DNA from 2 places in the Alteromonas australica genome. Region 1 is predicted to be linked to the other one. Evidence: predicted binding sites of a transcription regulator. Region 1 holds the regulator's gene; the other holds the start of a gene.
The links. Region 1 encodes LexA, which represses DNA repair genes until DNA is damaged. Its sites were predicted from a motif close to TACTGTATNNNNATACAGTA; they were not measured.
Positions count from the first base shown of each region.

Region 2: uvrD (DNA helicase II) is a predicted target of LexA. The motif match lies at 2,037-2,056, and genes of this name have one in related genera.

Region 1 is NZ_CP008849.1:4,226,222-4,229,656, forward strand. Features, by position in the region: gene coxB (cytochrome c oxidase subunit II) at 1-404, opposite strand, end outside; gene lexA (transcriptional repressor LexA) at 1,083-1,709, opposite strand; gene EP13_RS18445 (TonB-dependent receptor) at 1,849-3,435, opposite strand, start outside.
Region 2 is NZ_CP008849.1:230,347-233,781, forward strand. Features, by position in the region: gene uvrD (DNA helicase II) at 1-1,984, opposite strand, end outside; gene cysE (serine O-acetyltransferase) at 2,290-3,090, shown strand; gene EP13_RS00985 (HAD-IA family hydrolase) at 3,139-3,435, opposite strand, start outside.

The DNA of each region.
Region 1 (3,435 bases):
TTTTCTATTTGTTCCCGCTGGGTCGCCAGCAGAGAATAAAACTCCACATCTCTGTCTTGGTATTTGTAGTGCCACTTCCATTGAGAGCCTGTAACGACGACTGTCAAATCGGCCTCGCTGGTATCTTCCATAGCAATCAGGGTTTTGGCGGCGGGAACCGCCATGAAGATAAGAATGAGAAAAGGCACTATGGTCCAAGCAATTTCCACTTTGACATTCTCATGAAAGTTGGCTGGCTTGGCACCGCGAGATTTACGGTGTAGGTACATAGAGGCAAACATAACACCAAACACTACCACCGCAATTGCCACACAGATGAAAAACATCAACATGTGTAAGTCGTAAACCTGGCCGCTAATGTCTGTGGCGCCGTAACGCAAATTAAGAGAGGAGTTTTCACTCATCTCGCTGTCGGCAAATATAGCAGTAGAAAACAGTATACTGGGTATACTTGCCCCCAGCGCGACCAGTCGGGTTATGTGTCGTTTCACTCAGCACCTCCGTAATGGCAGAATTTTTGACGCAACATGTGCGTGCGTTACCCCTGCCTCGTGGTTTTTTGTAAACGAACTCTACCTTTCACTACTTTCCAATCACACAATGATTGTAAAATTAAGTTAGAGCCATTGTTATTATTTTGTTAATCACAGTATAAGAATTGCGCAATAAAACCGCTACGTCTAGTCTTTTCTCAGAAAAAACCATTAAATTGCTCATTTGTTAATCAGCATGATAGGTAAAAACCCGCTGTGCGGGCGAGGTGGAAAGGCGTTTAAGGCAACGTTAAAAGGCTGTTTGAAACGGCTATTTAGAACAAGTTGTTTTTCAAGAAAGGCAAACTTAAACTCAGCAATCAGACACTAACAGCATTTATGTGGATGTTTTCAAACATAAACCGAAGACATTCAGGCGGAAGGTATAGAAAATGAAAATAGGCACATTTCCCATGCTTTTCTTTTTCTGTGTGTACGCGTACTCAAAGTACAAAGCGGTGTTTGATTAGGGTGTTATCCACCAATCGCAATGAGATAGGTAACAAAAAAGCGACCTAAAGGTCGCTTTTTCATCAAACAGGATGAATCTTACATCCAGTCAGCATTTCTAATTACGCCAACGGCAATACCTTCAATAGAGAAAGGTTCAGAGGCAAGATCGACTTTTATGGGTGAAAACTCTTCGTTTTCAGCATGCAAAAGCACTTCACGACCGCGTTTTTCAAGACGCTTTACCGTAACATCTTCATCCACTCTGGCGACCACAACCTGGCCATTGTGCACGTCGGTGGTTTTGTGCACGGCAAGTAAATCACCGTCCAAAATACCGATATCCTTCATACTCATGCCATTAACACGCAGTAAAAAGTCGGCCTGAGGCTGAAATAACGCAGGGTCTACTTTGTAATGAGACTCAATGTGCTCTTGCGCAAGAATAGGCTCACCCGCAGCAACACGACCAATAAGGGGAAGCCCTGCTTCTTCTATCGATTCTTCTTCAAGAGGAATATTTAATTTTATTCCTCGAGACGTACCAGGAAGAATTTCGATGACCCCTTTACGAGCAAGGGCTTTCAAATGTTCTTCAGCTGCATTCGCTGAACGAAACCCCAACTGACGTGCAATTTCTGCACGGGTTGGCGGCATGCCAGTTTCTTGCATGGTAGTTTTTATAAGCTCAAGAACTTCCGTTTGTCTAGCTGTGAGTGGGCGCATAAAAGACCTGTCTGTCTATACAGTTCCTGTAAGTATATACACCTACATATAAATGGCAAGCAGCAAAACAAATTAGTGGCATGATCAAAAAAGGCAACCTCGTCACTGAGGTTGCCTTGTTGAAGGGGCTAACCGATGATTAAAAGCTGTACTGTAAACTAATACGTGCGTTTAACGGTTCACCCGTTGAGATGTTGTTATCGTTATGTGCTGATGGGAAGTAATCCTCATCAAACAGGTTTTCTACGTTAAGCTGGAACTTCAAGTCCTCGCTGTAGTTGTAATACACAGCCGCATCAACCCGAGTGAAATCAGGCAGAGTAACACTGTTACTTAACGAGGCGTATTGCTCAGATTGATAAATTACCCCTAAGGCAACCCGCCACTGTGTGTTCACTTGATACTGATTCCAAACGGTAAGCATATGCTCGGGTAGCTGCGCAAGATCTCGGTTTGCAAGTTCACCGTCACTAATACGACCCATTTCTTGCCCATCTAGATTGCTATACCCTGCATTGATAGTCCATTTTTCACTAAGCGAACCCACCACCTGAATTTCGTATCCCGAGGTTTCAGTACCGGTCAGTATTGACGCTTCTGGATTGTTAGGATCCTGAGCTGTGCCGTTTTCTCGTTCCACTTCAAACGCAGCAGCGGTCACGCTTAAACTGTCTGATACATTCCACTTCACACCAATTTCTTTGTTTTCAAATTCTTCAGCGTCTAAGGCTTGAGAAGTAAGCGAAAGGGTTAAGAATTGATCTCCCGAGCGTGGCAGAAACGATTTGCTATAGCTTGCGTACAAAGACACTGATTCGGCTGGCTTATAAATCACACCGGCTCGAGGAGATACCTGAGAGTCTGAGCTCGTTAATAATCCATTGTTACCATCGTCCGCGCCATTATTCACTTCGATGGTATCCACTACATCTATGTCAAAGTTGTCATAGCGTAGGCCAGCAACCACGATCCAGTGCTCACTGAGCTTGATTTCATCTTGCAAAAATACTGAGGTAAAAGTGACATCTGAGGATCTGTCGCGAACCGCATCGGTTAACGTCATCTCTGGAATCACTAGTGGATCAGAAAACCCAAAGGTTACCTGATCATCTTGGCTATCAGCGAAAAACGCATCTCGACGATCGTTAGCAGTTTCTTGATTACCATATTCCACACCGGTTAACACCGTATGCTCTATGTTACCTGAGGTGATTTGACCAATTAAGTTCACTTGCACTAGCGCATTTTCACGCGCAGTGGTGTCGCGATAACCATCGAGAGTGACGGTACCCGCTTGATCGTCAAAATTAACCGGATAAAGATTTTGGTACGCTTTGTCATAATCGGCAAATTGCAAAGAGCCGTTAAGATTCCAGTTTTGAGAAAGACTGTGATCAACGCGAACCCTTGCTATATGTGCTTCAAGCGTCGTGTTGTTAAAGTCAGGATCACCAAAATATGTGTTGTCGTAACCTTCTAACGGCGCACCATTAAGTGACGGAACGCCCCGGTCCACCAATCGGTCATCATTAACGTATTCATAAGACGCGACTACACGAGTATCTTCGCTCACATGCCATGTGTAAGTAGGGTTAAACGCGTAACGCTCGCCGTCTTTGAAGTCGCGATGGTTATCAATGGCATCGAACACGCCGTTAAATCGAAACGCATTTTTTTCGTCGATCACCTTGTTGGTATCAACGCTAATTGACCCTGCAGAAAACGT
Region 2 (3,435 bases), 310 kb from region 1:
CTTGGCTAAATCGATTGTGAACGGGCCGCGAAATAGTGGTGCGTAAGCGAACTTCTTCTACACAGTCTGCAGGTATTTCCTTAATAAAGCGAGACGCCGTATGATATTTATCTTGGCCATACAAGCGGCGACTTTCTGCATAGGTAATATATAACTTTTGCATAGCCCGTGTCATGCCCACATAACAGAGGCGACGCTCTTCTTCCATTCTGCCGGGTTCGTCGTTGGTCATTTGGCTGGGAAACATCCCTTCTTCTACACCGGCCATGAAAACAAGAGGAAACTCTAAGCCCTTTGCAGTATGTATCGTCATCATTTGGACTGCGTCTTGATCTTTATCGGCTTGTTGTTCGCCGGCTTCAAGTGACGCGTGGGCGAGAAAGGCGGAAAGGGGCGTCATTTCTTCCGCTTCTTCGGGCACAATAAACTGCTTACACGCCGTGACTAATTCTTCTAAGTTTTCTAATCTGGCTTGCGCTTTTTCGCCTCGCTCTGCTTGGTACATGGCATACAAGCCAGATTGACGTATAGCAACATCAGCTTGCTCTTCGAGAGGCGCTTCAGTGGTGGCCTGTTCTAGCTCGCTTATTAAGAGCGCAAAGCTTTGCATGGCATTTAACGCCCGCCCTTTTAACGCTTTTTCATTGATCAGCAATTGGCTGGCTTGCCACATAGAGCAGTTGTGCGCACGAGCCGTTTCTCGCACTTGCGACAAGGTTTTTTCGCCAATACCACGACTTGGTGTATTCACAACACGCTCGAAGGCCGCGTCATCATGCGGGTGGTTGATCATACGTAAATAACCAAGCGCGTCTTTAATTTCTTGGCGTTCGAAGAATCGTAATCCCCCATAAATACGGTAAGCGATGCCTTCGTGCAAGAGGGCTTCTTCGAGTACCCGCGACTGGGCGTTGTTACGGTATAAAATAGCGGTATCTTTTAATGCATTGCCTTGATGTAGCCAGTCTTTAATTTTAGAGACAATAAAGCGCGCTTCATCTAATTCATTAAAGCCGGCGTATACCGAGATAAGCTCGCCTTGACCGTCTTCAGTCCAAAGCTCTTTGCCCAACCGGCCGGTATTGTTATCAATGACTGTGTTAGCCGCTTTTAAGATATTGCCGGTGGAGCGGTAATTTTGCTCAAGACGAACCGTGGTTGGGTTGTCGAAATCTTTAAGGAAATGCTGAATATTGTCTACGTTAGCACCACGCCAGCCATAGATAGACTGGTCATCATCCCCCACAATCATAATATTGTTGGTGTCGCCGCTGCACAACATGCGAAGCCATGCATATTGAATGTTATTGGTATCTTGAAATTCGTCTACCAATACTGCACGAAAACGGCGCTGATAGTGGGCTAATACGTCTGGGTTCTTGGCCCAGAGCTCGTGCGCTCTTAATAATAATTCGGCAAAGTCGACAAGGCCTGAGCGGTCACAAGCATCTTGATATGCGGCGTATATTTCGCGCATCTTCTTTTGAATGTGATCGCCATGGGTTTCAATATGTTGCGGACGTAAACCTTCGTCTTTATTGCCGTTGATGTACCATTGCACTTGGCGAGGCGCCCAGTGTTTTTCGTCTAAATTCATGGCTTTTAAAATACGTTTAATAAGCCGATATTGATCGTCAGAATCAAGAATCTGGAAGTTTTCCGGCAAGCCTGCTTCTGCGTGGTGGGCACGAAGCAGCCGGTGGGCAAGGCCATGGAATGTGCCAATCCACATGTTGTGTAAGCTTCTACCCATTAACGATTCAATACGACCACGCATTTCTCTGGCCGCTTTATTGGTGAAGGTTACGGCTAATATGGAGAAGGGCGTGATGTTTTCGACTTCCATTAACCACGCTATACGATGCACCAAAACACGGGTTTTACCACTACCGGCGCCTGCCAGTACAAGGGCATTTGATAAGGGCGCAGCTACCGCTTCACGTTGTTTGTCGTTGAGCTCGTCAAGCAGTCTGGATACATCCATAGTGTGATTTACCTAATTCGTTGCAATGAATAACCGCGGTATTATGCCAGCTGACTGTTAATTTATACAGTCCAGTTTTTCAACTCTCCCTTTTTCAATGCATAGTGAAAAGGCGCGGATGGCACTCGTTAGTTGCGTGTGGAATAACCTATAGCAAAGTTATTCGACAAATTGATCGAATAATACGCTTGCTGGGTAACACTTGTGTACAGCTAGCCAGTAAACTCAGGTAAAATAACGATGAATACGGGTTACGTGTTTGCGTACTGCGGTATTAGGTTAGACACTTCTTATAGGAAACGCCAATGAATGCCATGTCTGCGCCCATCGATTTTTGGACGTCGCTGAAACAAGAAGCACATAAAGTTGCAGAGAGTGAGCCGTTACTATCGAGCTATGTGCATGCCAGTGTGTTGGCACATCATAATTTCGAGTCGTCTCTGAGCTTTATTTTATCTAATAAAATGGCCGATGACGTTATGCCTGCTTTGGCCATTCGAGAGGTGTTTGACGAAGCTTATTTGCTTGAACCCGGTATCAGCGAAGCGGCCATTGCTGACATTCAAGCCATTAAGGCGCGAGATGCCGCAGTGGGTGATTACCTAACTCCTCTACTGCATTTCAAGGGTTTTCATGCGGTGCAAGTGCATCGAATGGCACACTATTTATGGCTGCATGGACGACACCAGCTTGCCTTATTTTTGCAAAGCCGTAACTCGTCGAGTTTTGGTGTAGACATTCACCCTGCCGCCCGTATCGGTAAAGGTGTTATGTTTGACCACGCCACCGGTATTGTAGTGGGTGAAACTGCAGTCATAGAAGACAACGTTTCTATTTTACAAAGTGTCACCCTTGGTGGTACCGGCAACGAATCTGGCGACCGCCATCCAAAAATTCGTCAGGGTGTCTTAGTGGGGGCAGGGGCCAAAATTCTTGGTAATATTGAAGTGGGTGAAGGTGCGAAAGTTGGCGCAGGTAGCGTGGTACTTAATCATGTGCCTCCCCATGTTACCGTTGTAGGTGTGCCAGCTAAGGTAGTGGGCAGGCCAGTATGCAAAAATCCTTGCGAGTCTATGCGGCAAAACGTGCTAGAAGACAACGTTTAAGTATTTTACCTGTGCGGCTTGACCAGTAAGTTAGGGCAAGCCTCGCGGCTAAAACGCCAGTAGTTCAGACAAATTGTCCAACACGACATGGGGCAGCACTGACACTTTCTCTAGCTGTAACGCCATGGGGCGATTACAGGCATACCAAGCCGATTGAAAGCCAGCGTTAATTGATGCATACACATCTTTTTGTAAATTATCTCCCACATGCAGAATATGCTGAGGCGCAATGCCTAGTTTGTCTGCCGCTTGTTCAAACATGACTGGTGAAGGTTTCATAGGGCGAGATAGATTGGCGTGATAAATGTCGTCAAAATAAGTGTCTATGCCTATCGCCTTAGCATT